Regions from separate parts of the Paenibacillus sp. FSL F4-0097 genome, predicted to be linked through region 1. Evidence: riboswitches for the same ligand, from Rfam matches in the RefSeq annotation. Region 1 holds a riboswitch; each other region holds the start of a gene.

Region 1 (10,897 bases):
CCGGGGATATATCAGCAAAGAGACGCGTAAAAAAGTTGAACAAGCGATGGACGCCTTAGATTATCATCCTAATCAAATCGCCAGAGCCTTACAGAAGAATCAATCCCTTTTTATTGGGATTATTGTTCCAGATTCGAACCACCCTTTCTTTTCCGATCTCATCAAGTATGTTGAAATGAGTGCTAATGAAAAAAACTATAAATTGCTAATATGCAATTCTCTTGACGATCCTGAGAAAGAAGCCAACTATATTAGCATGCTTCGCCAGAATCAAGTAGATGGCATTATCATGTGCAGCCACACCATGAATATTGAAAGCTATAAAAAGGTCCCTTTCCCTATTGTCTCTTTTGACCGTTTTATTTCCTCCAACATTCCTTGTGTGGGATCGGATAATTACCGCGGTGGTGAGCTAGCTACCGAACATTTGATACAGCTGGGCTGTAAACGGTTGCTACATATCTCCGGCCCGCTAGATCTGGATATTCTAGCGAATCGTCGTCGGGATGCTTTTGTCATCACTAGTATGAAACATGGTGTAACCTACGATATTATCGAAGGTGCGCATAATAAGCTTACCTTTGATTATTTTTGGTCCTTTGTCACCGAAAATATCTCTCCAGCCCAACTTCGAGAATATGATGGAGTATTTTGCAGTAATGATATTGTGGCTTATGCTTTATACATTTATGCTGAACAGCAAGGCATTCGAGTGCCCGAGCAACTGAAAATCATCGGTTATGATTACCACAGCTTTACCCGCATGCTTCAGAGTCCTAAATTGACTACCATAATGCAACCTAGTGATCGGATCGGGGTCATGCTGACCAATACTCTCCTGCAAATGATCGAAAGTGCTGACGGAGAGCTAATCAACAACACTACTGTAGACGTAACTCTTATTAAAGGAGAGACTACTTAACGTATCTATTAAAAAGGTAGACTACCGTAATTAGCGGTGGCCTTCCTTTTTTTGTATTGCTTCATTAATAACGACTTTCAGGAATAACGGCTTTCAGGGCAATTATTGTAACAACTTCCGCTTCTCAGAATATGCTGATTGGGCAGGTTCCCATTTTTTAAAGGAATGAACAGGAGAAGTTCAAGGAGGAGATATAGAAATATGCCTGATTACAGACCATTTAAAGGCGATGCTATCCTAAACAAGCATGGAAGGATCAGCAGTCCTATTAGAAAGAGGGAGTGTAACGCACTATTAAAAATAGTCACTGATCTCTCTGCAGTGGTACCCCCCGTACTTACGAATCCCACAACACTTCATATTGTCAATCTCCAAAGAGTGTTAAGAGAGCTATTGGAATTCTTGCATACTTCTAAGTTATGCAGCCCTTTTAGAACTGAGCTACTTTCTGTAGTAGAGATAACCATTGTATCGACCGAAGTCAGTCCCTTCTCAGTCGTAAGCGTTGGCACTAATCTTCAACTGCTATTAGCTGAGTTATTATCTTTTATTCTCGCCACGAAGATTGACCCTAATTGCAAAGATCAGCTGATTATTCAGATCAGACATATTCAGGCTTCTATTACACAAGCAATTGGATTACCTATTAAAGGTGTGACTGGACCTCAAGGGCCACAGGGACCACAGGGACCTCAGGGGCCGCAAGGATCTCAGGGGGTTCCGGGAGCAACGGGAACTACAGGGGCAGGGCTGCAAGGAATTGTTGCTTTTAATCCTGCATTAAGCCCTACTTATCCTGCCGGTCAAGTAGTAACCTTCAATGGTAGTACCTATATAGCTACTGTTGCGGGACCAACGGGAACACCTGGAAGTTCACCAGATTATTTATTAATTGCTGGGGGCTCCACAGGCCCCCAAGGACCTCAAGGCCCTCAAGGAACACCGGGACTTCAAGGACCTCAGGGACCGCAAGGGGTAGGGCTGCAAGGGATTGTAATCTTTAATCCTGCACAAAGTCCTACTTATCCAGCAGGTCAAGTAGTAACCTTCAATGGCAGCACCTATATTGCTACCGTTTCTGGACCTACTGGAATACCCGGGAGTTCACCAGATTACTTGTTAATCGCTGGTGGCGCGATGGGACCTCAAGGACCACAGGGTGTGCAGGGGATTCAAGGGCCAACAGGTGCGCAAGGACCAGCGGGTCCAGGCGTAGGAGCAACTGGAGCGACTGGCTCGACTGGCGCTGCAGGCTTGGCAGGCCCTGCTGGTGCAACGGGCGCGACTGGTGATCCCGGTGCGGTCGGCGTTGCCGGAGCTACGGGTGCAACGGGTGCGACTGGTGATCCCGGTGCGGTCGGCGTTGCCGGAGCTACGGGTGCAACGGGTGCGACTGGTGATCCCGGTGCGGTCGGCGTTGCCGGAGCTACGGGTGCAACGGGTGATCCCGGCGCGGTTGGAGCTACTGGCATTACCGGAGTCACTGGTGCAACCGGTAACGGTGCAATTATTCCGCTGGCATCCGGAGGACCTATTATTATGACCACGGTTTTAGGTGGTTTGGTGGGAACAACAAGCCTTGTAGGCTTCGGAAGTTCAGCCACAGGCATTTCTCTTGTTGGCGGTAATATTGATTTAACAGGTACTCTCCTTGGACCGCTTATCAACTTTGCATTCTCGACTCCTCGTGCAGGAGTGATAACATCCCTTGCTGCTTATTTCAGTAATACCATAGCTTTATCGCTGCTTGGTACTACAATAAATGTAACAGCACAGTTGTACCAATCGGCCACACCAAATAACACATTTACTGCTATTCCAGGGGCATTAGTAGCGCTCCCACCTATCACAGGTACTATTAATCTAGGAACTTTTGTCAATGGAATTACAAATGATATCAATTTTGCTGTAACACCACAGACACGTCTGCTTATGGTATTCTCAGCCACTGCTACAGGCCTCACCCTTGTAAATACAGTCACTGGTTATGCAAGTGCTGGCTTTACGATTGTATAATCATTAAAACAAATTCAAAAAAAGGCATCTGCCATTCCTTCTAAGGAGTGATAGATGCTTTTTTGGTAATATACGGTACACTTACTTGATCTTTCGGACTCAACTGCCGCTATTCGTTAATTTATCCCTGTTTAGAGAGATCATCGGACCTGAGAGGCGCTATTGGGCAGAAATGGTGCTCAATAGCGTCTATTTTGTACAAATAACGCCTATGGGGTCCAATATCAACTCAAAAATAGGAAAATGTTGCAAATAAGAGCGCTTGAGTCCGATAGTCTGTCAATGTCACTCCCCGCTCTTCTTCTCTCCTACTCATGTCCGGAGGCTGAATCCCTATTACCGAAACCTTCCTTTCCTTTGGTCTCGATCAGGAGCTGCAGATACGCTGCTTATTACACCTCCTTCTATACACTTACAATCACTACTTAGAGTCTACTGTTTCTTTCCCACGTCGGATGAGCTGCTTACTATGCCTCCCTCTATACACTTACCTTAACTACTTAGGTCTACCGTACTCTCCCACGTCGGATGAGCTGCTTACTACGCCTCCTTCTATACACTTACCTTCACTACTTAGGGTCTACCGTTCTTTCCCACGTCGGGTGAGCCGCTTACTATGCCTTCCTCTATACAATTACCTTAACTACTTAGGTCTACCGTACTCTCCCACGTCGGGTGAGCTGCTTACTACGCCCCTTCCATACACTTACCTTCACTACTTAGGGTCTACTGTTCTTTCCCACGTCGGGTGAACCGCTTACTACGCCCCTTCTATACTCTTACCTTCACTACTTAGAGTCTACTGTTCTTTCCCACGTCGGGTGAGCTATATTTGATGCTGTGGTAGGGTAGGGACATTAAGTGGCGTTCTAGGTACAATATGCTTGTAAATGTTCAACATCCACCGGTTAGTAAAATACCAAAGGCTGGCTCATTCGTAGATTTCACTACTGATGAGCCAGCCTTTAGTTAGATATCCATTATATTAGGGAAATCCTCCCTAATATTCATCGATAATCGTTTTAAAATAAGGTTTTTAGGGAAATCCTCCCTAAAAATTCATGCAAATACCCATTTATGGCTAAAAACACCCTATTATTAGGGAGGATTTCCCTAATCCACGTTCTAGGAGCCATAATTCCCTTCACTTTAGGGAGAATTTCCCTAATCCACGTTCTAGGAGCCATGCTTTCTATCACTTTAGGGAGAATTTCCCTAATTCACGTGCTAGAAGCCATAATCACCTTCACTTTAGGGAGAATTTCCCTAAAGTTCTACCCAGAAAGACGTCCCATAGCCAGCTCATTCCCCCTGGCTATGGGACGCCCTTTTCCACTTAAACGCTTCGCTTGTAAAGGTCTCCCTATAGATCAGCTAATCTGCTGACTGCCCTGCTGCTTCTCTAAGAAACGTTGAAGAATCGCATTGAATTGCTCCGGCTGGCACAGATTACTTGGATCTAATGCGTTCGGAATAATCGCCAACTGCGCATGTGGCAGTTGGGACACCATTTCCTTCATACAATTCACTCCAAATTCATTAAAGTCCCCTACAATACATAAAGCAGGACGTTTAAAAGCCTTTAAGCATCTGGTGTAATCAACATGGCTCGTAGCCAGCCTTTGCCGATAAAGCTCCCGGGGACGTTTGTCCAGCAGCCCTCTTCTAATCTCATTGTAGGCCAGACTCCAGCGCTCTCGGTACATCATCCGAATCGAAGGCAACACCAGCTCGCTTGGGAGATAATACATTAGCAAACTACAATATGCTGCCATAGTTTGTATTTTCCCTACAATTGTTGATCCATGAGTCCTACAGAAGCTGTCTGCGACCACAATGGCTTTTACACGCTCAGGATATTGTTTGGCAATATGCTGAACGACTAAGCCACCATAGGCGATTCCTACAAAAACTGCTTCACGAATACCTAGGTCATTCAACAGCATAATCAGATCCAGACATTGCGTCTCAATAATCTCATGTGGGGCCTCCAGCAGTTTACCAGACTTACCATTCCCCCGTAAATCGCACAAAATCACTTTATATTTATCGGAAAAATACTCCAGCTGTGGTTTGAACATACTGTGTGTTAATCCATGTCCATGGATAAACACAACCGGAGTGCCAGTTCCATTGATTTCATAATAGAGCGAAGTTCCGTTCAGTTTAGCGATAGGCAAAGGTAACACCTCTTTCATAATAAATTCTACGACTATATCTGCTTAAAAACGCAGCAAAAAACCACAGAGGGATTCTCTGTGGCTATTCATCACTAAACACGCCATTCATCCTCTCTCCATACGCTTACGAGGTTAGCTGTCGGATTCGGGCAGTGAGAGTTGCCCTACCTGCAGGGATGCATGTTATGCACCCGGAACAGGATTCACCCCATAACCAGTGCCGACTCTCACATCGGCTGCCAGTTGTTGGTTCCCCCGCTTTCCAGAAACGGAAATTAAGCGGATTGCTTATGTAATTGTAAATTTAAGATAATTGTCAGTTCTGAGATGAATCATACTCTTGTAAGGTTTGCTTGTAAAGGAGGGCTCTGGTCAAAATAATGTTGAAAGCAATGCTTTTCATTTCATATTGAGCATACTCTTCATTTTCTCTTTCTTTTGCTCTTGTTTACTCGTTTTATTTAAGAAAATGGCTCTGAACCAAGCCAAACGGAGGTTAAAACACCAGTACTTTCTATATAAAGGCCATCCTTTTCACTGGAGATATGAAAAAAGCTAAGCAGAATCAGAGATATTCCCTGTCCACTTAGCTCCCTTTTACAATACTATGGCTACAAAAGATCGGCGTTTTTCAATGCATGCTCCCAGCTTGGAAAAAAGAACAGCGCACTTCTCATAAGCTCTGGGTCGCTTTGCTTTACTTGTTTTTTACTGATCGAGCTTCCGTCGCTTTGCAGCTTTTTGATCCGACTTAATACTTCATCAGCCTCCAAAGGAATTTCCATTGAAACACTCCTTTCTCAGTGACCTGTTTCCCTTCATTTTCTCCATAATATGTTTATTTATTCCGTACTCTTAATTTCCCCAGATTAAACCATCTGATAGATGGGTTGTTCAGCAATGAACCGGGTAGGAAGCATGGGATATTTGTCTGCTAAGATTTCAGCTAAATATTTCATTCCCGGCGCTTCACTCTCCGCATGACCTAACATGATGAGCGCTTTAGATCTGCCTTGGTGCCCTGCATCCCGCACATATTCCGGAGTCTCCCACTCTGGTCCCTCACCAGCAATAATTAAATCAAGATTGTGATCATTAAAAAGCGGAATAGCCATCGTCCCGCCTCCTCTGTAACCTACTAATATCCCTACGCGTTTGCAGGAAAGAGACAGGTCACCGGCAGCGCGTACATAAGAGATCCCTAGCTTACTTTTAATATATTGAGCAGCTTCCAGTACAGTCATAGCAGGAATAGTGAGAATCGTAGCAGCTGCTTGCTGCTCTTCCACGTATGCGGACCAATCTAGTTCTCGCAGTAAACCCACCATAATTCCATCCGGCTTTTGCCGATGCCAATAATCATGATAACGAAAAATAGCAATTTGGGAATGTTCGATCAGACTTTTTTTCGCATGATAAACCGGATCACCTTCTAACCACTCGCTCGCCGCATGATGGCTATAAAATACACCTTCATGCGTGATCAGCAAATTGGCTCCTAACGCTATTGCTTGCTCCACAACATTTTGTGTGGCAGAGAAGGCCGTAATAATCCCTGTGACTTCAGTTTCCGGTTCCCCTGGGTTCAGAATATCCACAGTCCCTTCTACCTGTTCCACAGTTCCCATTAAATCTTCCAAAATCGCTCTAATCGTGAGGCTCACTATCATCATCCCTCGATTCGAAATCTAATAAATCTTTCTGCCTTTAAGATCCTCAATTCCGCTCTTGCGGTAAAAATACGTATTGATCCGATCTCTCCATTCCTGCGCATGCTCTGCTTGCTCTTCAAGACGTTGCTTCACTTGCATATACAATCCACTATCCACGCTGCCTTCAAGTGATTCCCATGTCGCTAGAAGCTGTGCAGCCTGCTCAGCCCCCTCAAAATGAGTATCGTAGATATGCTGAATAATAGTTTGCCCCGATTGCAGAACATACGTGTATGGAACATGATGAAAGAACAGCAACAGCTCTTCCGGACAAGACGCTAGATTCTCATAATTTGATGCATTAAGCCCCATATACTGTCCGCTATAACCCGTTCCCGATTTGACTGAACGATCCACACCAATGCCCTTATGATCCGCATAATGGTACGTTCCCCACTTGGCGTATTCATACCCATCCACATTCGGCCCATAATGATGATCCGGATTAACCATCCAACCCACACCTAATGGAGCTGTGTAAGATTCGTAAATCCTCCATGAGTCCATCAACATCCCGCGAATAGCAGCCACTAGACCTTCATCAGTGCCAAAGGTAAGCCGAATCCATTCCTCAGCTATTTCTTTTGCCGTCAGCTCCGGATTCCAAATTAATCTTCCATATCCATACAGATTAGCTTGAGCTAACCCATGCCCCGTCCAGTTCATGTCATCTCCAACATTAGTTACAGCAGCCACACCATTATACTTATTTCCCCACACCGATCCGTCCACAATATGTTTCACAAGCGTAGTTTTCCCTTTGGCATAAGTATTGAAATCAAGGACTTCTTTCCACTGTGGAACAAGATAACAGAGATGCCGCTGCTGCCCCGTATATTCTTGAGCAATCTGAAACTCCATCAGATGATTGGTATGTTCCAGTGCGCCAAACAGCGGAGATACCGGTTCTCTGACTTGAAAATCCATCGGTCCATTCTTGATTTGCAGCACTACATTATCATTAAACCGGCCATCCAATGGTTTGAAATGATCATATGCCGCTCTGGCCCGATCTGTCTTACGGTCACGCCAATCCTGCTTGCAGTTATATACGAAACAACGCCAAATCACGATTCCGCCAAACGGCTCCAGTGCTTCTCCCAGCATGTTGGCGCCATCTGCATGGTCACGTCCGTAAGTGAATGGTCCTGGTCGATTTTCTGAATCCGCTTTGACCACAAACCCGCCAAAATCAGGTATCGCCCGATAAACCTCACTAGCCTTATCTTTCCACCATTTCCGCACCGCTGGGTCCAGAGGATCAGCTGTGTCCAATGCTCCGATCTGTATCGGGCTGGCGAAGTTAGCACTGAGGAATAGCTTAATCGCGTATACGCGGAATATTCCTGCAATCAACGCGATATCAGGCAAATATTGCTCCGTTATAAATAGAGATTCAAGCTCATGAACATTCACATTGTTAATCGAAATCGCGTTGATACCCACAGAGGACATTAATCTGGCATAATCACGTAGCCGCTTTGTATCGTTAAGAAATTGATTGGACTCGTAAAAAAAGGAGCGTCCAGCATAGCCACGTTCAATACTGCCATCAAAATTATCCCAGTGATTAATCATTCGCAGGCCGTTCACCGGATTCATAGATAAATCTAGAGCGTCTATCTCGCTTTCTGTTCCTATCAGCCGTAAAAGATGGAATACACCATACAAAATTCCAACAGACGTTAAAGCACCGATAGCGATACATCGCTCAGTAGCGTTTGTACGTATAAGGAAACCTTCAGGACCTAGTGAATCGGTTCGCTCTCCTCCGAATACTCTACCAATTAACGGATTCCCCCCTTGGAGGGTTCCTATAACGATACACGGTCCTTCTGGTTGCGCTGTGAGCAGTGGCGCTTTGCCCAGCATAGAGGTCATCCCCTGTATGAATTCCGCGGCTGCTGCCTGAATCGTCTCGTTGTCCTCCGTTACAACCAACTCACCACACCAATTTAAATATTGATTGTATAGAGATCCAGATTTCAGCTTGCCATAGTTGAGCCAAGCCTCATAAGCGGTATTTGTCATGTATATTCCTCCCGTATAAATAACCCGCCCTGGATTAAAAAGGACGGGTTCATGATTCGCAAGCTTGAGCAGATTACCCACTCTATGATTTGGTGACAGCGTTAAGCAATTGATGATAAGCCGGCTTAGGATTATGCTGCTCATCGAATAGAAATGGCCAATTTTTCCGTCCCCGAACAGGGAATTCGTCCAGCCATGTATAGTCATCCGCTGCTCCCCAGAAAGTGACAGAGCTAATCACGTCGCGGTATTCTTTCAACAGAGCAAACATCGCTTCATACCGCTCTGCCTGCAGCTCGAGCAGTTCGGCAGGTGCAACCTTTAAATCCATGCGTTTGTCATCGAAACGGAACATGGATACATCCAGCTCTGTCAATTGGAGCTGAAGCCCTAAAGATGCATACTTCTCAATAGCAGCACGTATATCGTCTAAGCTCGGATCGTATAAATTCCAGTGTGCTTGCAATCCGACGCCATGGATCGGCACTCCTTGTTCCAGCAGCGACTTCACCATTTTATAGATTTTATCGCGCTTAAGGGGATTAGACTCGTTATAGTCGTTGTAGAATAATAAAGCCTTAGGATCGGCTTCATGAGCATATTCAAACGCTTTGCCGATAAACTCCGGTCCGACAATGTCCAGCCACTTTGACCGGCGAAGAAGTTCTTCTCCTTCATCTGCAATAACTTCATTTACAACATCCCAAGCATAGATATCTTCCTTGTAACGCCCAACCACGGTCTGAATATGTGATTTGAGCCGTGCAAGCAATGCCTCTTTGCTTACAGGCCCACCCTTCTTATCCTCAAACAACCAGTCCGTAGTCTGGTTGTGCCAGACTAAAGTATGCCCGCGCATAACCATATGATATTTTCGGGCGAACGCAACCAACTCATCTGCTAGCTTAAAGTTATAAATATCTTCAAGCGGATGCAGACTTTCAAACTTCATCTCATTCTCAGCGGTAATGCTATTGAAATGATAGGCGAGCAAGTGCTCCTGTGATTGAATCGTCAACGGGTTAACGGCTGCGCCAATTTTGTAATCCTCAGCAAATATTGTTTTTAGTGCAGGTTCTGTGTAATCACTAGCTTGTCTCAACAAGTTCCCTCCTGACAAACGCATTTATATCAGTATTCGAATAATTAAGACTGATAATCGAACCAATCGAAGTAGGCAGGCACCTCAGCTACCTTGCCATGACCTGTCGCATATAAGCCGATAAGAACACCCGTAAATCCATTTCCTTTTACGGCTTGGGGGGATAATGGATAAGCTGCCGCTGTTGATAGCTTATTCCACTCCTGCCCATCCAAAGAATACAGGAAGCTGTATTCGTTAAGCTCAGCCTTAGCTTTCAAATAAATTCGCTCGGCAGTAGTTGGAATCTCTGCCGCTGTATGGGTTATTCCATCCATGGTCACATGAGCTGTAATCACTCTTTGGCCGTTTTTTTGAACAAGTCCAATTTCATAATGAGCGTTCTCATCTAATCTGGCGCAAAGTCCAGCCTCCACATCAGCAATAGATGAAGGCATTTCAAGCAGTGTGCTCCATTCTGCTGAAGTATGCTGCTGTCTTCTGCCTACAAAAGCCACTTGGCCTACTTCACTGAGACCTTTCGGTTGTCCTCGAAGAGATAACCATCCCTGCCGTTCGTTTAAGGACCAGCTTCCCTCAGCCGGATTCCGCAGAAAGGCTAATCCCAGCGGCAATACATGTTCATCAAAATCATATCTTCCACTAGTCTCAGGTTTTGGTGATTGACCAGGTACACGTGAAACCTTCATTTCCAGTCCGACAGTGTCTTCATTATTATCGATCATCGGCCATCCGTCTTCAGTCCAGCTTACGGGAGCAAGGAAAGTCTCTCTTCCAAGCACAGTAAATTTTGCATCTACTAGTCTTACTCCAAGGAATACGGCCCACCAATCCCCGTTACGATCCTCAATCAAATCGGCATGCCCTAAATACTGAATGGGATTATCAGTACCGCTGTGCGTCAATATCGGATGCGGCAATCGTTCAAATGGTC
Region 2 (10,897 bases), 110 kb from region 1:
CATATGGCATAGTAAAATCCATTACTTTTCCTACTCTTTACTCCATAAAAAAGAAGCTGCCCCCAAGTAGAATTCACTACTTTTGAGTCAGCTTCTTTTACTATGATTCTTGGTTCACAACTTCACTCTCAAAACGGTCAATACTTTCATTAGGACCAATGAGTACCATAACATCGCCTTCACTTAAATAATCATGGGCAGTTGGAGCGACGATTATTCCGCTTTCCCTATTTAGGGCAACAATGCTGCAGCCATATTTAGCTCTTGTATTTAAATCGGACAAGCTTCTGCCGTTCATGCAGGATGGCACGGTCAGCTCGACAATTTTATAATCCTTGGACAGTTCAATATAATCCAGCAAATTGGGCGTCACCAGCTGGTGTGCCACACGAATCCCCATATCCCGCTCCGGAAAAATAACCCGATCAACCCCCAGCCGCGACAATGCGCGGCCATGAAGGATGGAGATTGCCTTAGCCACCACTTGCTTGACTCCAATCTCCTTTAACAAAATGGCCGCCAGAATGCTTCTCTCCATATTGTCACCAATCGCAACAATCCCACAATCAAAGTTCCGTACACCAAGCGAGCGCATAATTCCCTCATCTGTAGCATCTGCTACTACCGTATGCGTCAGCTGATCGCTCATTTCCTCCACGCGTTCTTCATGGTGGTCAATGCCGAGCACCTCGTAGCCCATTTCCATCAGCTCAAGCGCCAGGCTTGAACCGAAGCGACCTAAGCCGATTACTACAAATTGCTGTGCTTTCATTTCTAATTAACTCCTATCCAATAATTATTTTACCTTCCGGATACTTATACAATGGTTTACCCTGTTTGGGACCGAGTGCATACGCTAAGGTTAGTGGACCTAGCCGACCTGCAAACATCGTCAGACAGAGTAGAATCTTACCGATCGCTGACAGTTCCGGAGTTAGCCCCATAGTCAGTCCTACCGTAGCAAAGGCGGAGGTCGTCTCAAACAAGATTGCCAAGAAATTACTGTCTTCAGTTGTGGAGAGTATCATCGACACAGAGGCGATTAACAACAAAGCCAGCAGTGTGATCGTTAATGCCTTGTAGATGCGCTCTTGAGCCAGCCGATAACGGAACAACACAACATCTTCCCGTCCACGCAGCATAGCAATAACAGCACCAATCATCATCGTAAAGGTTGTTGTCTTGATCCCGCCGCCCGTTGAGCCTGGAGAAGCACCAATAAACATAAGAATCACTATAAAAAATTGTGTAGCCTGCCGAAGTCCAGCAATATCAACTGTGTTCGCGCCAGCCGTACGGGGAGACACGGATTGAAAGAAGGCTGATAATATTTTACCGCCAAAATTCAGTGAACCCAGGGTACGAGTGTTAGTAAACTCGAATATAAAAATAACCAAAGCTCCGATCAGAATCAGCCCTGTGCTGGTGGACAGGACAACTTTACTATGTAGAGACAGCCTGCGGGTTACCCGAAACTCCACCAGATCTGACATTACAATAAAACCAATCCCGCCGGAGACAATCAGAAACATCACAATAATATTCACAAGCGGATCATATACATAATCAGTTAAACTGCGAAAATCCCCAAAAATATCGAACCCCGCATTATTAAACATAGACACCGCATGAAATACGCCAAAATAAATCGCTTTTCCAAGTGGCATATCAAAAGCCCAGCGAATAGACAGCAGCAAAGCGGCACAGCCTTCTATGACAAGAGAATATATAAGGACTCTTCGGATCAGCCGCACAATTCCTTCCATAGAGCCTTGATTCATGGCTTCCTGTAGGATTAGCCTGTCCCGCAAAGATATTTTACGCTTTAACACCAGTGAAAATAGAGTGGCCATGGTCATAAAACCTAAGCCGCCGATCTGGATCAGGATCATAATTACGGTTTTCCCAAAAATCGTGAACGAAGTTCCGGTATCCAGCACAACAAGCCCTGTTACACAGGTTGCCGAAGTTGAAGTAAATAATGCATCAATAAATTCTACGGAATTCCCGCTTGTGCTTGAGATGGGCAGCATAAGCAGCAAGGCCCCTATCAGAATAATCGATGCAAAACCAAGCACCAGTATCTGCGGCGGCGAGAGCTTCAGAAACTTAAATTCAGAAATCCTGCGAAACTGTGAAGCCACTTTGCTCACCTTCTTATCAAAAATTCCAACAAAAAAAGCACTGGAAAACCAATGCTGACTTGGTTCCTGCAGTAAATTAGCCTACGAGGTTAGCTGTCGGATTCGGACTGTGCAGGCTGCCCTATTCGTTCCTAGAACGAAATTCACCCCTGATGAAAGTGCCATTTATCTTGTACACTCCACTTTTCATCACTTCTTATGGTTCCCCCGTTTTCACCAGAAATTCGGCTACTATACAATTGCATACAAATTATATACGTTATTTAGTGAATTCACAAAGACACAATTAATGCTCATTCACATGAAAAAATGCGGTTTAAAGAGACTGCATCAAATGGAGTACCTTTTCTCATCACTTTTCCGTGTTTTCCCTGCAATTACACCGATTCTCACCATTCGTACACAAATGAACACGATAAAATTCATGGTATAAATTCACATGACTATTCTATACTATCTCTATTACCCATAAAAAGAACATATAATGTTTTTTGTAACCAGCCAGGCACTAATACTATAATGGAACATAATATTGTCAGTACATAACAAGGAGGCGTTACATGAATCCCGTCGGCCAGCCCCTACAGCAACGTGCCCTCTCCAAGAGGCTCATCATCTCGGGCATTATCGGTCTTATTCTATTTATTATGTTTCAGATTTCCCCTTCGCTGCTAAGCAGCTCTACAGGGGAAGATACCACCGTCATTAGCAAGGCAGAAGCCCGTGACCAAGCCGTATTATTCGCAGAACAAAAGCTCAATTACACCGAAGCACCAAACGATCAATGGAATGTACTTTACGAGACGGACTCTTCCTTTTATGGTTATATGTCTCGCGAGAAGCTTGTGGAGGACTATACCAAGAAAAAATTGGATCAAAAATATCCTTTTGATGTCTTTCGTGCAACGCTTACTCCGTCAGCGGATCAAGAGCCGCAAATCATTGTTGACCTCAATATGTATACCGGCGAGATTGTCGCTTTCTCAAAGGCTGCAAAAGTTGCCTCCGAAGAGGGGGCTGGCATTGCTTCCGTTGGTGCAAAAGAGGACAAGGGAGCTGACCTCACTCTAGCGCAGAAGGAGAATCTTGCTCGTCCTTGGCTTCAGGAATGGGAAGTAAATCCTGCCAAGCTACAAATTGAATCGAATACAGGAAGCCATGGGCTAGTGTATACGGATAGTACTGTTCAGGTCGGCGAATCCTTATTGCACTATTATTTTGATTTCAGTGGAGAGCAGGTCTCCAGCTTTAATGCCGGATTCACTGCACCAGCTTGGCATACCTCCTACGTACAAGGACAGACCTCTTTAGCGGAAAAGCTAACATTATTCGGTTACGGTATACCCACACTGATTTTAGGAATTCTGGCACTCGTCTACAGTATTCTTAGAAGAGAGCATACTTCCTTTAAACGTGGAGTATTCCTAAGCTCAGCCTATTTTGTAATCATGATGATCAGCACCTATAATATGCTGCCTGAATCTACGGGCGAAGGGCTAGAAGCACAGATTACCTCTGTCATTATGTTTATCATTTATGCTTTGTACAGCCTGCTGATGTCCTCCTTGCTCTACTTCTCTTTAGTGGGCGGCAATGGCTTATGGCGAAAAGAGGAAGGCATGAACCCTTGGCCCCGCGCCAAAGAGCCCGGCTATGGACAATATGTGTTGGACAGTATCCGGGCTGGTTACATCTGGGCTTTCGTTCTGCTAGGGGTGCAGACGGTTATGTTCATCATATTATCGTTTACCTTGCACAATTGGTCTACTACAGACGCCACCCAATCTCCTTATAACATGAGATATGCTTGGCTTCTGCCTATCGTCGCATGGCTCGCTGGTTTATCTGAGGAAGCCATTTATCGCTTTTTCGGAATTCCTATGCTGAAAAAGGTGTTCCGGAACACTTTTGTCGCTTGCTTGATCACCACGCTGGTTTGGGCGTTTGGCCATACGTTATATCCGATCTATCCCATCAGCTCCCGTCCCATTGAGCTGACCGTAATCGGGCTGCTGTTCAGTTATATTTTCCTTCGTTACGGATTTATTGCTGTCATGTTCAGCCACGTCGTGTTTGACAGCATCCTGATGGGCGCTACGCTGATCTTTATGAAGGAGAGCGTAAATGTAGGCGCGGGTATCTTCGCGATTATTATGCCGTTCATAGTCGCTTACATCGTCTATCGATTTAATCCACCACAGAAACCTAAGCCGGTGGAGCCTTCTTCTTTGATTTAAGAAAATAAAATAGTGTACATCCTATAACCAAATTAAAAAAAGGGCATCATAGCAGCTTTAGTCGCTGCTGTGATACCCTTTTTCTTTTGTCATCATTGCTATGAGGTTGGCTCTTCGTCCTTGAGCGCATCAAGAATTTGTCTTGCCAGCTTTTCTCCAATAGAAAGTGTACGGAAATCATCCACGGAGGCTTCTTTAATTTTCTTAAGCGATCCGAAATGCTTAAGCAACGCTTTACGGCGCTTCTCACCTATACCAGGTATAGAGTCCAGCTTGGAGGTAACCATGGACTTCCCGCGCTGTTCACGGTGGAAGGTGATCGCGAACCTATGGACCTCATCCTGAATCCGTTGCAAAAGGTAAAATTCCTGACTGTCCCGGGCTAGCGCGACAGGTTCTGGCGGATCTCCAACCAAAAGCTGAGCCGTCTTATGCTTATCATCCTTAACAAGGCCGCAGACCGGAATGAATAATCCCAGCTCATTCTCCAGAATATCAATAGCAGAGGAGATTTGCCCTTTCCCGCCATCGACCACGATAAGATCCGGTATCGGAAGATTCTCCTTCAATACCCGTTCATATCGCCGCCGAATGACCTCGCGCATCGTTCCATAATCATCCGCACCCACTACCGTACGAACCTTATATTTACGATACTCTTTTCGTGCAGGCTTGCCATCAATGAAGACAACCATCGCTGAGACCGGGTTAGTCCCCTGAATGTTCGAGTTATCGAACGCCTCAATGCGGCTCAAGCGTTCAAGACCCAAGCTCTCACCTAAGCTGATCGCTGCTCCAGAGGTACGCTCTTCATCCCGTTCAATCAGCCGGAATTTCTCGTCGATAGCCACTCTTGCATTTTGACAGGCCATGCCAACCATCTGCTTCTTAAGGCCGCGTTGTGGCACAAGCACCTTAATGCCCAGCCACTCCTGCAGAATGGAGGCGCCGCCGGCGGCATCCACGATCCCAGCTGCAGCAGCTTCCTCCGCCGCCGTCGAACGTGCCTCAGCCTCTTCAGCCGATTCAGGAGTATCTTCACCCTGTTGTAAATCCGCTTCTGCTGGAGCAGCTATCGTGATCTCAGGTTTAGCCTCTTTATTAGCCAGAGACTCCTCATCGAGCACATCCGGCAGCAGAATCTCCTGCGGCAAAGCGGGATTATCACTGTAATACTGCGTCACATAAGACATAAAGTCACTGTAGGCTTCACCATAGAACGGGAACACGGAGGAATGGCGCTGGATCATCTTCCCTTGTCTCATGTACAGAATCTGTACACACATCCATCCCTTGTCTACAGCATAACCAAATACATCCCGGTCCTTAGTATCTGTAGTGTTGATCTTCTGCTTCTCCATCAATGCATCGATATGGATAATCTGATCCCGCAGTTCCTTCGCCCGCTCAAAATATAACTCCTCAGCAGCTTCCTGCATTTTTTGCTGTAAATCCTTTTTAACCGCCTCATGACCTCCGCCTAGAAAAGCAGCGATATCCTGCGTAATCTGCTCATACTCGGATTTCTGAACCTCCTTCTCACACGGTGCCAGACACTGGCCCATGTGATAGTAAAGACAGACCTCCTTTGGCATCACACCGCATTTACGAAGCGGGTACATACGATCTAGGAGCTTTTTTGTCTGCTGAGCAGCATAAGCATTAGGATAAGGGCCAAAATATTTTGCTTTATCTTTAATCACCCGGCGTGTAACCTCAAGGCGCGGGTGAGTTTCATTCGTTATTTTTATATAAGGAAACGTCTTGTCGTCTTTCAAAAGCACATTATAACGCGGCATATGTTTCTTAATCAGATTACACTCTAGAATGAGCGCTTCCATGTTACTGGACGTAACGATGTATTCGAAATCAGCAATATTAGCGACAAGCCGCTGCGTTTTACCATTATGACTGCCTGTAAAATAAGACCGCACCCGATTCTTGAGTACCTTCGCTTTGCCCACATAAATAATAGTGCCTTCCTGATTCTTCATCAGATAGCAGCCAGGCAGATCGGGTAGTAGTGCCAGTTTATTGCGGATATTGTCCAAAATGATCCCCTCCAGCTAAATTGGACCCATGATTAGTTGGCATTCAGCACACAAAACGCCTCCGGAATGAACCGAAGGCGCTGAGTGGCAGGGCCGAGGCCCGAACAGTAGCATCTATCAATTATTGATGTTTTGCTACGATATTTTTCAGGGATTCTTTGGAGTTCAGTCCCACAACTTTATCTACCGGTTGACCGTCTTTGAAGAAGATCAGAGTTGGGATACTCATAACACCAAAACGGGAAGCCGTTTCCGGATTCTCATCCACATTCAATTTTGCAATTTTCACGTCGTCTCCCAGCTCTGTGGACAATTCATCCAAGATTGGAGCGAGCATTTTACAAGGACCACACCAAGGAGCCCAGAAGTCTACTACTACAGTACCTTGACCTTCCACTTCGTTACTGAAGGATTGGTCAGACACGTTCACGATAGCCATGATATTGTTCCTCCTTTAAGTTTTGCGAAGCATTACGCACATCTTAAGCCAAAGCTTAGTTCATGGAAGCTGCTCCGAAATATGAGTTAATAAATTGTTTCATGTAATATGATAACCAAATTACCACTTACCGACACATTACAAGTATAACATATCTTTATGGGATATGTGAAATATCACTCGCAATTATATTGCCTTCAATGTATTTTTTTTACGTACTCTTTTCTTTACAACCTCCCCAGCATTTCGGTATACTTAAATAAAGCGCATTAATTGTCAATGACTTATTTCATAAAACTAATGTCAATTTGCATCTAACAATACAGGGCTTGTCCCTGTAAGGAGGCAGAAACTATGGATGTTAACGCGCAAGTACGGGACCCACGAGAACATATCAACGAAGAACCCCGCAATGATCTTGGGGATTTAATGACCGGATTTTTCGGAATGACCACGTTTATGACGGTTGTCTTTTTCGGAATGGTCATCCTTAAATTCATTCTCTCGGAGTAAAGGAATCATCGCACAATAAAAAGAAGCTGTCTCAAAAGTAGTGAATGCTACTTATGGGACGGCTTCTTTTTTTGAGAATAATGAGGGAAAACCTCCCTGATTATAGCCGATAATTGCTATAAATGAACAGAATCAGGGAATTCCTCCCTAATAATCGGGAGAATATCTATTTTCGCTGACGAATCAGTTCATTTTTAGGGAGATATTCCCTGCTATGAACGAATTAGTCAATTCCCCTGTTTTCCCCTTTAAACTAGAGGGTTTTCAATCCCTTGGGCACAGAGACAAAATGCGAGTCGTCGGCTGGCAATCTGCTATCCGTGGGTTGGTTACCACATATTATGCCTACGTCGAAGGAGCTTCCGTAAACTAATTTCGCACGTTAGATCAGGGATCCTGTGCACAGGGAATTCACGGATTCTCCTCGAACCTTTCTCTTTGTCTCCATGCCCCAAGGATTCAAATCTTTTGGGTATGTTTTTATTTTTTTTCGTTTCACCTACGCCATTTTTCGTTCTGCCTCTACCGCAATCGACCAGATAAATCCAATTAACTCACGACCCACTGCTGCCATGGTTAAATTTCGGTGTTTCCCGCGTCTGACTAATTTTAAATACTTGCTGTGTAACCGTTCTTGGGCTTTCCACGACGTTTCATGGACATGAATACTCTGGCCCTCAAGACGCACTGCTAAATCTCCCTTGACGGCAGGGCGGTGACGGTAACTCCATGCGGACTCCACCAGTGCGCGCCGCACTCCGGAATTTCCGACTTTTGTAAGACTCCCTCTTTTGGTACTTGCTCCCGAGGAATATTCCCGTGGCACGAGTCCCAGGTAACTCATGAGCTGAGCCGGTGAACGAAAACGTTCGAAATTTCCAATCTCGACAACTAAAGTCATAGCTGTCAGCAGGGCGATTCCCCTCAGGCCTTGCAACGCTTGAATGACAGGTGCGTAAGGGCAGATCTGTGCTTCTTCTCGCATTGCGGCTTCAAGTCGCTTGATTCGCTCCTCCACTTCCCGGAGCTGTTGCAGGGATTCGGTAAATACCCGTTCTTGAGCTACATTATTAAACTTCAGCATAGAGAGCCATTCCCGGTACCTTTTGGTCCAGCGTTTTTTCATACCCTCTGGCTTGTGAATTTGGTGGCGCAATAGAAAATGAATGAGCCGTTGCCGAGCCCGATGTAGGTCTTGCCTAGCATCTTCTCGTGCACGAATGAGATCTCGTAAAGCTTCGAGTTCTGGCGTTGGCACATAGATCGCAGTCAATTCTCCAGCCCGGTGTAACTGAGCCAGTTTTTCTGCATCCCGTCGGTCGGTTTTTATGGCATCTCCGGGACGCTGTGGCATACGCGAAGGTGCAATTACCACACAGGAAATTCCCATCTTCGTCAACCAGCGGTATAAGTCGTACCCCGTAGGCCCGGCTTCATAGCAGACCTCCAGTGTAATCCCTGAACCTTTGAGTTTCCGAATCATTCGAGCCACTGCATCTGGGGTATGGGGGATGGCTCCATAATATCGTGCGGGTTCCCGACCCTCATCTGCAATCGCCACCGCAATTTTTTCTTTAGACACATCCAAACCGACGTATTTTATGGTATTCTTCATAGTAACAGCTCCTTTCGCATGTAGCTCTGTAATGGTTGTCCTTTTAACTTCCATTTTAACCTACGGTGTGCGAAACAGGGGCTGCCTTTCGTTCATCATAACTAATTAGTAGTCTAATGAGCAGAAACCTCTGAATTTTAGGGAGGTATTCCCTAATTATCGATCAGAGTGAGTATGCCCGCCAGATGTTGCAGCCGGAAAGTGTGTTTGGACAATTAAAGTACACTCAAGACTTCCGGCGATCCTGCTTCGCAGCATGGAAAAAGCGGCGTTTGAGTTCGAATAACTAAAAAAACGAAGAGCAGCCATCCTCCAATAAAAGGAGAACCACTGCTCTTTTGAATTTTACATTATGAATATTCCAGCTTATCTATTGGCCCCTCGCTGATTCTCCCCATGCAGTGGAAGCACATCCACAAAAGGAGCAATGCGATCCATTAGTCGTTGGCCTTTATAGACCTCTTCACCATCTTTGCTCGTAAAGCTAAGATGTTTCTCCAAGCCATCCAATGGATAATTCGAGGTATAGAAGGTTGGTTTGCGGTTCATCCGATAATTCAAGATCGCCCCAAGTACATGATCACGAGCCCAAGGATTCAAATTTTCCGCACCAATGTCATCAAAAATAAGCAAATCACAGTTTTTCATCGTATCGACAGTTTCCTTCATTTTCTGGCCATCCATCATGATCGATTTCAAGTCCTCTATAAAGTCTGGCATGTATACGATCACTCCGGTATATCCAGCAACAGCAAGCTCATGCAGCAAATAACACATCAAAAAAGTTTTGCCTGTTCCGAAAGAGCCATGTAAATAAATGCCGCGTGAAGTCAGGCCTTCCTCTTTAACACTGGTGATATAATCAAATATTTTATTCACAGCCGAGACCCGGCGCGGGTCTTTGCCCATAATATCTATCTCATCATAACCGCCGTTAAGTACACGCTCGTCCACATAAAAGCTACGAATACGTTTGCGGATATTATCCTGATTATCTTGTGCCACTTTAAGTCGGCATGCCGTCTTGCGTTCATATAGATCCACTGAACCATTCACAGTTTCTACCGTTAGTTTACTATAATGGCCAGGAAAATCATTTGGACACTTCTCTAGTCCTGGGCAGTTCGCACAGTTTCGGCTTTCCTCTACATATTGATACAGGCGACTCATATGAAGCCGCAGTCGTGATTCGTCCAGCTCAGGATGTTCGGACTGTAATGCCTTCACAAGTGGATGATTGAATAACCCCTGTTCAAGATCGCGTTGACGCTGCCGTAGAGTTGGATTGTTGATCGAACGAAGTACATCGCCCATAGACTCCATTGTTCCACCTCTCTTTCATTAAGGCGTTTGCGATACGCCTTTTTTCTTACTAGCCTTAATTTCTGCCGCTTTCTTCATCATCGCCGCGAATTCCTCTTCCGATACTGTTCCGGCACTTCCATCATCCAGCACAATCGGAATTTCCGGTTTATTGGATCGGCCTGTATTTTTGGCATAAGAACGTGATCGTGTTCCTCCAGCAGTATTAGGCGTTGTCCCCTTGCCCTTCACTTTGGACTGATCTCTAATATATCTTACAGCCTTCTCATAGGTGTTCACTTGTTTAACCAGCATATTGGAGGCGATAGCCTCTACAAAATTGCGGTTCATCCGCTGTTCTCCACCCGAAGCTACCATAGTCATTAAATAATGAATGAGTACATTAATTACTTCACCGCTCAGCTTATAGTTCAGATCTATTTTCTCGAACATATCCATCAGATGGCTGGGCACTGCACCCGGGAAAAAGGTTTGTAGCAGTCTTGTATAAGGTTCGTTACGCAGCATCATATTATATTGGTGAATGTCGCATTTGGACAAAAATTGTGGCGGTACTTCTACATAATACTCCATCT
Region 3 (10,897 bases), 1.2 Mb from region 1:
ACGATTCATGGAAAATTTAATTCCTTTTTCCACTTTGCTCTTGGCATGCATGGCACCGATATCAATAACCGCCACATCACCATCAATAATGACAGGTGAAACGTTGTTGAGATCTATAGAGCCTGCTCCAAAGCCTTTATGTTTACTTTTAGCGTTCACAATATTTAAGGCAATCTGTTTCTTGCCCTCCGGTTGTATGTTGTCCACGAGTGCACACCCTTCCTCTTACGAATAATTTAATTTTAGCTAATAATGCGGCGATTGCAAACATATACATCCCGTAGATGCTTGTCACGGGAGGAATCACACTATGAAGTCACTGTCATTAAAGTACATCATCTTTGCGACCCTGGCCATCCTCGCGCTGCTAGGAGGAGGAATATGGGCCTTTTCAGGGGATAGCTCTACAGCTTCTGTTACTAGCTTTGCTTCAAAAGAGGCCAAGTCCTCCAGCGGCACAGCGCCTGCAGCCGTACCACAGCAGGTATTGCCTGAGAGCGCGCCCGTCCCGGCAGAGGAGGCTTTAAGCCAGCGGGTAGTCGAGTATCACATTGATGTCCAGCTTGTTCCTGACACAGAAACCTTAAAAGCTTCTGAGACAGTAACCTGGACACACCCCGGAGTAAAGCCAGTAAGTGATTTATATTTTCACATGTATCCAAATGCATTTGCCTCATCAGATACCACCTTTATGAAGGAATCCGGGGGGACGCTCAGAGGCGACAGCATGCCTGAGAACGGCTTCGGAAATATGACGCTGACCGATCTGCGCACGACAGAAGGAACTTCGCTAATGCAAAGAGTGCAATATGTCCAACCTGATGACGGCAATATCAACGATAAGACGCTCCTAAAGGTACATCTTCCTCAGCCTGTTAATGGTGGGGAAAGTGTAACACTTAAGCTTCAGTATGAAGTCCAGCTGCCCAAAATCTTTGCTCGCATGGGTGCTTCAGGTAACTTCGTTATGGCTGGGCAATGGTTTCCTAAGCTTAGTGTATACGAGCCTAAGGGCACACGCGGAGTTAAAGAAGAAGGCTGGGACCTGCATCAGTATCACGGGACTTCTGAGTTTTACAGTGATTTTGGCATCTTTAATGTAACGATTGCCGTCCCTTCCAACTATACGGTGGCAGCGACCGGATTTCCTGTAAAAAATGCCAAGCTCAAACAAGATCAGAAAATATATCAGTTCTACGCCGATGATGTCCACGATTTCGCTTGGGCCGCTTCCCCTGATTTTACAGTAGCTGAGGAAGCCTTCTCTACGCCGGAGGTGCCTGGAGTACGAATTAAGGTGTATCTCGACCCACTACACAAAGATTTAAAAGAGCGTTACCTTCAGGCTGCCAAGGCTGCCCTGACCTACTTCAGCAAATGGTATGGTCCTTATCCCTACTCTACGCTGTCTATTGTCGTCCCACCTAAGGAGGGCAACGGTGCTGGAGGAATGGAATACCCTACCCTTATTACAGCCTTTGGGGCCGCGGATTCTTCTCCAGATACCTCACTTGAAAGAACCGTCATTCATGAAATCGGCCATCAATACTTCTACGGTATGGTAGCCAGTAATGAATTCGAGGAGGCCTGGCTGGATGAAAGCTTCACTTCCTATGCCGAAGACAGACTTATGGAGCAAGAATACGGTATCAAGTCTAATTTGCCTTTACAGGCCAGCCTGGTGACTATACCTGAGCCGTTAAATCTGGAAACGTGGAAATATGCAGGGGCGGATTCCTATAGCCGAAATGTTTATATCCGCGGCAAGCTTGTACTTAAAGATATCGAACGCCAGGTAGGTACCAAAGCAATGAACAACATCATGTCCTCCTACGCTCGTAAGTTCCGTTTCCAGCATCCTGCTACGTCAGATTTTCAGAAAGTCGTTGAGAAGGTAACCAAAAAATCATGGCAGGCCTATTTCGATGATTACATTTATGGTGATGGAGCGCCTGACTTCTCAGTAGATACGATTACTTTTAAAAAAAATAACAGCGGCGATGCTCCAAGCTACGAATCATTAGTGAAGATTTCAAACAAAGGGAGCCATTACGTTGATGTTCCCGTGAAATTCACATTCGCCGACAGCTCTTCGGTGCAGCGGGTCTGGAACGGTGAAGGAGCAGAGACTACGTTTCAATTGTTAAGCGATAAGCCTCTTCTCTCTGCTGAGATTGACCCTGAACATTCCATCTTATTGGAGAGCAAACATCTAAACAACTTTAGGCTGGCGGAAATAGAGCCCAAGACGCTCTCTCGCTGGACATTAAGTGTAACTAAACTACTTGAAACCGTGCTCGGAACTCTTGTCTGGTGAGGTGAATGATTGTGAGAACATCGATAACCCGCGGCTGGCAAAGCATGAAGGAGCAATTTTATATTTTAATTCTGCTCTTCATCTACCGACTGATCTGGGGCTACTTTATGTATGGTTTCATCCGATCTGCTATTATTCCAATTCTACTGCGCTATCCGGATAAAGACGCCGGAGGCAGCGGTATGGGCAGACTGTTGTATTATATCGAGGGACAGTTCAGCTTGAATACGGACCCTGCGATACGCACTTGGTTATGGATGCTTCTGGCGCTTGTTGTCTTGCGACTTCTGCTTTCCCCTTTCATAAGGGCAGGATTGCTGCATGAGCTCCACCAGGAGCGAAAGGGCGAGCGTGGACTGTTCTTTTTCCCTGGCATGAAGATCTATGGACTACCTGTCTTAGTCTTTAGCCTAATCGAATGGGTGCTGACCCTGCTGCCGCTTTACTGGCTTGCTCCAAAAATGTACGGGCTGTTCTTATCCTCTTTGTTTAACTACGCTTTGTTACTTCATTTAGTACCATACGTATTGGCATGGCTTATATATATTTTTATCGTGCGCCTGTTTCTTCTATATATGCAGTTTGGTTACACCGGCGGTACAGGAATGTTCTCCTCACTGATCATCTGCTTGCGGTCACTGATTCCTGCTATAGGTGTTTCCATTGTACTTGGGGCGGGAGGCCTGCTCTTACTGCTAGTGTGCGGACTGACGGGTCTGTTCTGTCCCGGCCTACCGGCACTTATAATACGGCAAATCTCACCACTACCTTCTACGCTCTTAAAAATGTGGGGAATCTCTGCACAATATCATCTATGGCGTAGCAAAGCATTTCCACAATAAATCAACCTTATTTGACATAATAAAAAGGTCCCAATTCCTGTATTCAGGAGCTGGGACTTTTTCTCATTACGGATAACTTAAGAGTATTTGCAAAATCGTAAAAGCTCTGTTACAATAAGTCCTGTGCTATTAGTAACAATTTTGTAATCAATTGAAACGATTCCTACATAACTAAATGTATTTATCGTAAGTGTAACTGTCGAAACGTCATTCTCTGGTGCTTAACACGCCTAATTCCTTTGCACCGGGAAGTGGGGGAACCATATTTTGGGTGAATTGATCTCGCTTTACAGGGATCATAGGGAATCTTCTACCGAACCCTTAAGCTAACCTCGCAGGCCTTGGAAGGAGTACATCTTTTGAAAAGACATAATTTAAGAAAAAAATGCGTCGCTGCGGCGCTAGGACTTGTAATGGCATTATCTATTGGTGGAGGAAGCGCCTTTGCCGACTCTAAAATGGACTCTGTAATCTCAAAGACTATTGGAGTTGCCTATAAAACCGGAGGTACAAGCACTGCCGGATTTGATTGCTCTGGATTTACAAAGTATGTATTCAAGAATGTGGGTCTTACTTTACCTCGTACATCAAAAGCTCAATATAGCGTTGGAACTGCTGTATCCAAAAGCAATCTGCGTTCTGGTGATCTAGTGTTCTTTAACACACTTGGCAATGGAGTATCCCATGTCGGCATTTATGTTGGAAACGGAAAATTCGCACAATCGTCCTCTTCGCGTGGAGTGACCATCACTTCACTCAGTCAGGCCTACTGGGCCAATCGTTATGTTGGCGCTAAAAGAGTAATGAGTACTTCAGCTTATCAAGCTGTAGCCTTCGATTGAAACCTTCCTCACAACTATAACCTCACAATTACAACTATATGAACCTGAATCTGATTATGCCCGTAATCAAATTCGGGTTTTTCTTTATTCCATAATATATTTTTACACTATTAGAGCCCAATTGAAACACGTTTATTTGATAAAAATTGCAATTATATTAAAAATTAGGTCATTATTAACGCTTACATATGCCTTTCTACCGTAAAAATGCCAATTTTTCTGCATTAATATGTTAAAAACGATTGCCAAGCGGCTTTCTGTTTGTTACAATTAGCGCAGTGAGATTTTAGTAACATTTTTGTAATCATTAAGTTGTTATTTACAAAGGTTTTGTCATGTATTGATTACAAGCTAATCCTAATCAACAGTATGAGCCGAGTTTCCTAACTATTAGGAAAACGGGGGAACCAACTTTGGGTGAATTGACCTCCATTATATAGAGGGGTCATAGGGGACCTTCAACCGAACCCTTAAGCTAACCTCGTAGGCATTTGGAAGGGGTATACACTTTTGAAGAAGAAGTTAGCAGCAGCAGTACTAAGCTTTTCCATCATCCTCACCATCGGAGCAGGAAGCGCTTTCGCAGATTCCAAAATGGATAAAGTGATTGACAAGGCCATCGGTACTAAATACGTATCCGGCGGTATATCCACTAACGGATTTGATTGCTCCGGATTTACAATGTATGTGTTTGATAAGATTGGCATTAACCTTCCACACCAATCAGGTTCCCAATATCAAATGGGCACAGCAATCTCCCGTGATGATATAAGAGCCGGAGACCTTGTATTCTTCAATACAAGTGGCAAAGGTGTCTCCCATGTCGGCATTTATGTCGGTGAAGGTAAGTTCGCACACGCTTCTACCTCACGCGGTGTTACGATTAGCTCTCTGAGTGATAGCTACTACGTGAAACGCTACGTTGGTGCCAAGCGCATTATGAGCACAGACGCTTACCAATCGGTTGCTGCTGAATCGGAAGACAATGATGATGTGCAATAAATAACGTACATAGGCTCTTTTCCAAGGTACTCTTGGAGGAGAGCTTGTTTTTTTGTCTTATTACTTATTTACCCCTCTCATAATTTGTAAAACATTCCCCTCATATAAAGTTTCTGAGTCGAACCTCCCCCATTTTGTATATAATTAGTAATATAGCAATGTCCTCGTGAAAGGAGATCGTTGACCTTATGATAAACCCCTCGGTAACTTTTCATGTTGTTCCTATGGAGGCAATTCACGGAGAAGCTATTTGTAAGTGGAGCTATACGCCCCCATATAATATTTATGGCTGGATGCCGTGGGAGCAGATGCAGGCTCTTGGCATCGAGTTTGGTGATCCGCAGCTCCGGGAGGAACAATATATCTCCATATTAAATGAAAATAAGGTTTTGTGCGGATTCGCACAGTTGTTCCCGATGGAAGGAGTCGTCCGTTTAGGAGTTGGGATGCGCCCCGATCTATGCGGCCATGGTTTAGGCAAACTATTCGTAGATGCCATCGTCCAGACAGCCTTGAGTCGTTATCCTGATCGTGAGATAGATCTGGAAGTCCTGACCTGGAACCAACGCGCCATTCGAACTTATCAAAAATGTGGATTTACGATTACAGATACGTATGAACGCCGCACACCTACAGGAGACAAACCTTTTTATTGCATGGTCTATGACAAATGATATTAAATACCAGATATTTCATAAGAATGATTGTATTCTCGTTCATTTTTTTGTCACAAACCCTATGATAACGCTTCACCATAAGCTATAATGTAGGGAGCAGCTTACATAGAAGGGACGAATTGGGATGCAGAAATGGATCATGAGCGGTTTGTTTTTTGCCGCCTGTGCCTTTGCGGTAGTACTCATGTTTACACTTCCGGGTAAAGAAGAGGTAGCAGAAGAAAATAAGCCCACGATGCCGGTAGTTCAACTGGACGCCGCAAAGGCAGAAGCAACCGTGAAAGCCAGCTGTATCACCTGTCACGGCGATCAGCTTCAAGGTGGAGTTGGACCAAGTCTTCAGAATGAAGGCGGTCAGCATGACGCTGAGGAAATCTACAGCATCGTCACCAAAGGACGTGGCCAAATGCCTTCCTTTAAGGAGAAGCTAGCTCCTGAAGAGATCGCCAACGTCGCACTCTGGCTCTCAGAGAAAAAGTAACCAGCCAAGCAACCAAAAACGCCCGTGTATGAGATAGGTGACTATCTGTGCACGGGCGTTTATTTTATGATTTTGGCTAAACTAATGATTTTTTTCAAAGGCTTCATTAAATTCATGCGCCTCTCGAAGATCTAGAGCTGTAATCCCATCTTCTTCATTAGATTTCAGGCGCAGGGTAACTGTTTTATAATCAATCGTAATATGTGGATGGTGATCGAAGGCTTCTGAAATCGTGGCTACTTCATCAACGAACGCAATGCCCTTCATATATTGGCTGAACATATATTTTCGCACCATAACATTATCTTCCAGTTTCCAGCCCTCCAGCTTGGTGATCTCCTCACGCAGTTCCTCTTCCGTAAATAACAATTCGTTTCCTCCCTTACAAAAAATTGCAGTAAAGTGCGTAGTTCCCTTTACTTGTCTTAGGCGTTAAACAAAACATCCCTTAGCTTCTGAGGTCCAAGGGATGTGCCAGGATAAAGGCGATATTTTCGATTAAATGTATTCACAAATCCCAGCGATTATAACTCGGCTTTATCAATTTTAACACGGGCTACTAACTACGGGCAAATTACGTCCAGACGTCTCCTCTGCCTAAATCAAAACTACTGAAGCCAAATCCTCTTCGCCAACTAGAATATTAATGCGGTGCGTGTCCTTATCGTAAATAATTACGCCGCTCCCCACTTCAATCATAGGTTCATTACCCAGCGCGAAGAAAAGATCCTCAGCCAATGCTTCCCATACCTCCAGCTTTGATTCTTGGGGTAGTTCCTGCCACTCGTCCGGATCCATCTCAAAAAATAAATATCCATCGGAAATTCGTCCGACGGCTTCGGTCAAATCGGTTAGAATTTCACCGTAATCTCTACCATGCTTTACACCCACGTATATCACTCCGTTTTCTTCACAGATGAATAATTACTTACCTTATCCATTATAGCCGAAAAAATGACTTCACAAAAAACCGAATGATGTCGATAAATAAGAATATACGTTAATTCGGTTTCGCACAGAGTGCCCTGCCGCTGTTTCAAGGATGATATACGCGGCATTGTCGGAACACATCTTAAATCTCACGGACGAGGTGCAAAATGGAAATTTCAACAATAATTGGTTTAATTTTTGGTTTGGTTGCTGTAATCTGGGGCATGATCCTCAAGCACGCTCCACTTCATGCTTTGGCCACACCCGCTGCTTACGTTATTATCTTGGTGGGTACGGCAGCTTCTATTTTCATGGCCTTTCCTTTCAACGAGGTCAAAAAGATTCCAAGTCTGTTCAAAATGATTTTTATCAAAAAGAAATTAATCAGTAAACCCGAATTAATCACTATGTTCATGGAATGGGCTTCTATCACACGGCGTGAAGGTCTGTTGGCTCTAGAATCAAAGGTCGATGAAATAGAAGATAACTTCCTCAGAAACGGCATGCGGATGATTATTGATGGAAATGATCAGGATTTTGTCCGCGATGTCCTCATGGAGGATATCCACGCCACAGAGGATAGACATAAAGCAGGAGCCCTCATTTTCTCACAGGCAGGTATGTATGCTCCTACCCTCGGGGTGCTCGGGGCGGTTATCGGTCTCATCGCCGCTCTGGCTGATATGAGTGATATGAACAAACTGGCTGCGGCAATCGGGGCTGCCTTCATCGCCACATTGCTTGGTATCTTTACAGGTTACGTATTATGGCATCCTATTGCTAATAAGCTGAAACGTCTCTCCAAACAAGAAATCGAAGTTCGAATGATGATGGTCGAAGGTCTTTTGTCCATACAGTCCGGTGTATCTACTATTGCCATCAATCAGAAGCTTGCTGTATTCCTAACACCTTCGCAACGCGTTAAGTTAAATGAGAAGGACGGTGGATCAGGTGAGCAAAAAGACTAGACACGAAGAGCATGAAGAACATGCCGATGAATCGTGGCTGTTACCTTACTCCGACCTCATGACTCTTCTGGTGGCTCTGTTCATCGTTATGTATTCTATGAGTGCAACGGATGCCAAGAAATTTGAAGAGATGAGTCAGGCCTTCAGTTCCGCACTTAATGGCGGTACAGGTATTCTTGAAGAGCGGGCAGCAATGCCTAGTAAGACTCAAGAAGATCTAGGGAAAAATGATAAGATGGGTAGCTCTACTTCCAAGAAAGCTGAAGAAGCAGAAATGGCAAAGCTACGACAAAAGGAACAAGAGGATTTAGAGAAGCTTAAGAAACAATTCGATCAATATATTAAGAGCAACGGTCTAACGGATCTGCTCAGTACGAAGCTTAATCAATCTCAGCTAATGATTACGATCAGTGATAACGCATTGTTCGCTTCTGGCCAAGCCATTGTTAAGGATGATTCGCGGCAATTAGCTAAATCCATCTCAACGATGCTGCAGCAATTCCCGGATTATGATGTAGTAGTGCAAGGGCACACCGACGATATTCCGATTTCTAATAGCAACTATTCATCCAACTGGGATCTGAGTGCGGATCGGGCACTTCAGTTCATGAAGATTTTGCTGCAGAACACAAATCTAAATCCACGCAAATTTAGTGCGATTGGATACGGCGAGTATCATCCTATTTCCGATAATGACACAGCTACCGGTCGAAGCAAGAATCGCCGGGTAGAGGTTTCCATTATTCGAAAATATCAAGAAACCAAAGAGTTTACAGGGATTGTTCCCTCTGCTGAATAAGTGATTTCGTAAGGTAATAAAAAGAGCTGTCCAAAGGTCTTAGACCCCGGACAGCTCTTTTTTTGTTGCAGTACTACATTCTATATGGAACTGTATTATTGTAATGACACTCCTACAGTAACTCGTAGTTCAGCGTAGCTCCAAGCTCTTTCTTCTCATCAGCAGACAGTTCCCGCCATTCTCCCGTTTGCAATGCCCCCAGGCGAATATTCATAATCCGAATGCGTTGCAGCTTTCGAACCTCATAGCCAAAAGCGCTACACATACGACGAATCTGGCGATTTTTGCCCTCTGTCAAAATAATACGGAAGACACGCTCCGTAATACGCGTGACCTCACAGGGCAGCGTCTTCTCACCTAATATTTTCACACCGCTGGACATGCCGGTAATAAACGAAGGCGTAATGGGTCTGTCCACGGTAACCACATATTCTTTTTCATGCCGGCCTTCCGCCCGCAAAATTTTATTAACGATGTCGCCATCATTGGTAAGCAGGATTAATCCTTCCGAATCCTTATCGAGACGACCAATCGGGAATATACGCTCATGATGACCTACAAAATCGACAATATTCCCCTTGATATGCTGTTCTGTGGTTGATGTAATCCCTACCGGCTTGTTTAGAGCAATGTAGACCGTCTGGCTTGAGGTTTCAAGCGCTATACCATCTATTCGCACATCATCGCCCGGAACAGCCTGACTGCCCAGCACAGCAGGCTCTCCGTTGATCGTAACTCTGCCGGCATCCACAAGCTTGTCTGCTTCTCGGCGTGAACAGTACCCTGTCTCACTGATGAATTTATTAATTCTCACGTTGTTCTTCACTCCGTTCATCCTTAATGTTAAGCCAAGGTGTACCCCCTCCAGCTGCAGGCAGCTTAATCATAACGGTTGTCCCCCGGCCAACTTCACTTTGTATTTCCAAATGACCCTTATGAGCCTGAATAATACGCTGGCTAATCATTAACCCAAGACCAGTCCCCGATTCCTTATTCGTGAAGAACGGTTCACCCAGCTTAGGCAGCACGTCCTCTGGAATCCCTTCACCCTGATCTTTGATTACTATAAAGACGCAATCCACAGAGTTCCACAGTTCCATTGAAATGACGCCACCCTCAGGCATAGCCTCAATTGCATTTTTAACAATATTAATGAATACCTGCTTCAGCTGGTTCTCTTCACAATGTACAGTAGCAGGTTGTTCAGAGAATTTCGTACTAAATTGAATATCATGTAGATGAGCGAGACTATCCAATAGAGAAACTACATCACCTAATATGTAGCGAAGATCTTTTTCCTGAAAATGAACGGCTTGCGGCTTAGCCAGGATTAAGAATTCACTGACGATAAGATTAATCCGCTCCAGCTCGGATAACATCAGCTCTACATGAAGCGGAACCAAGAGCTCCTTCTCCTGTTGAAGCTGTAGAAATCCTTTTAATGTGGTAAGAGGGTTACGAATCTCATGAGCTACTCCTGCGGCCAATTGGCCGACTGTAGTTAGTTTCTCAGAGCGTCTAAGCAGCTCCTCCATTCGATTGCGTTCCGTCATATCACGAGAAACGTGAATAAAGGAATGGGGATAACCCTCTTCATCTCGAATTATCGAGGTACTAACGCTAACCTCAACTAATGATCCGTCCCGTTTAAGTCTCACTGTCTCAATCGGCGGCAGAACTGCACCATTTCTTAACGCGTCCAGCCGCTCTTCCTCTTGCTTAAGCGCTGTCGCGGGTACAAGATATGGCATATTGCCGATCACTTCTGTTGCACTCCATCCATACAGCTCCTCAAAGGCCCTGTTAGTGCTAGTGATTCGTCCCTCCATATCCAACGTATGAATCGCATCAGACGTCCCGTTAATTACGGATTCCAAATGCTCCTTAACCGCCCGGTTCTCTTCCAGCGTCTGCTTAAGACGATTGGTGCGTTGCATAAGATGAGAAGTCATAGCGTTAATCCGCAAGGCTAATTGACCTAACTCATCACGAGAGGTTACCTTTAATGGAGGTTCGAACTTACCTCGCGCTACATCATT

Evidence for each region. A riboswitch is a leader RNA that binds a small molecule or an ion and turns the genes downstream of it on or off. The one in region 1 is predicted to bind cyclic di-AMP.
Region 2: it holds a riboswitch for cyclic di-AMP, as region 1 does, so the genes downstream of both, MHH86_RS26035 (TrkH family potassium uptake protein) here and MHH86_RS26490 (alpha/beta hydrolase) in region 1, are expected to answer to the same signal.
Region 3: it holds a riboswitch for cyclic di-AMP, as region 1 does, so the genes downstream of both, MHH86_RS00540 (C40 family peptidase) here and MHH86_RS26490 (alpha/beta hydrolase) in region 1, are expected to answer to the same signal.

The regions. Positions count from the first base shown of each region.
Region 1 covers NZ_CP151965.1:5,897,108-5,908,004, forward strand. Annotated here, with positions in the region: gene MHH86_RS26480 (LacI family DNA-binding transcriptional regulator) at 1-922, shown strand, start outside; gene MHH86_RS26485 (exosporium glycoprotein BclB-related protein) at 1,124-2,938, shown strand; gene MHH86_RS26490 (alpha/beta hydrolase) at 4,309-5,136, opposite strand; cyclic di-AMP (ydaO/yuaA leader) riboswitch at 5,224-5,410, opposite strand; gene MHH86_RS26495 (hypothetical protein) at 5,730-5,903, opposite strand; gene MHH86_RS26500 (Nif3-like dinuclear metal center hexameric protein) at 5,988-6,746, opposite strand; gene MHH86_RS26505 (alpha-glucuronidase family glycosyl hydrolase) at 6,807-8,861, opposite strand; gene MHH86_RS26510 (endo-1,4-beta-xylanase) at 8,944-9,963, opposite strand; gene MHH86_RS26515 (glycoside hydrolase family 43 protein) at 10,008-10,897, opposite strand, start outside.
Region 2 covers NZ_CP151965.1:5,791,438-5,802,334, forward strand. Annotated here, with positions in the region: gene MHH86_RS26030 (TrkA family potassium uptake protein) at 101-772, opposite strand; gene MHH86_RS26035 (TrkH family potassium uptake protein) at 786-2,144, opposite strand; cyclic di-AMP (ydaO/yuaA leader) riboswitch at 2,209-2,384, opposite strand; gene MHH86_RS26040 (CPBP family intramembrane glutamic endopeptidase) at 2,705-4,381, shown strand; gene uvrC (excinuclease ABC subunit UvrC) at 4,480-6,432, opposite strand; gene trxA (thioredoxin) at 6,554-6,871, opposite strand; gene MHH86_RS26055 (YqzM family protein) at 7,226-7,384, shown strand; gene MHH86_RS26060 (IS110 family transposase) at 7,884-8,999, opposite strand; gene dnaI (primosomal protein DnaI) at 9,366-10,322, opposite strand; gene MHH86_RS26070 (DnaD domain protein) at 10,341-10,897, opposite strand, start outside.
Region 3 covers NZ_CP151965.1:107,330-118,226, reverse strand. Annotated here, with positions in the region: gene MHH86_RS00560 (YwhD family protein) at 1-207, opposite strand, end outside; gene MHH86_RS00555 (M1 family metallopeptidase) at 311-2,317, shown strand; gene MHH86_RS00550 (hypothetical protein) at 2,329-3,159, shown strand; cyclic di-AMP (ydaO/yuaA leader) riboswitch at 3,377-3,515, shown strand; gene MHH86_RS00545 (C40 family peptidase) at 3,573-4,001, shown strand; cyclic di-AMP (ydaO/yuaA leader) riboswitch at 4,364-4,506, shown strand; gene MHH86_RS00540 (C40 family peptidase) at 4,551-5,003, shown strand; gene MHH86_RS00535 (GNAT family N-acetyltransferase) at 5,192-5,677, shown strand; gene MHH86_RS00530 (cytochrome c) at 5,805-6,161, shown strand; gene MHH86_RS00525 (4a-hydroxytetrahydrobiopterin dehydratase) at 6,243-6,530, opposite strand; gene MHH86_RS00520 (hypothetical protein) at 6,759-7,052, opposite strand; gene motA (flagellar motor stator protein MotA) at 7,259-8,059, shown strand; gene motB (flagellar motor protein MotB) at 8,043-8,858, shown strand; gene rluF (23S rRNA pseudouridine(2604) synthase RluF) at 8,971-9,672, opposite strand; gene MHH86_RS00500 (ATP-binding protein) at 9,662-10,897, opposite strand, start outside.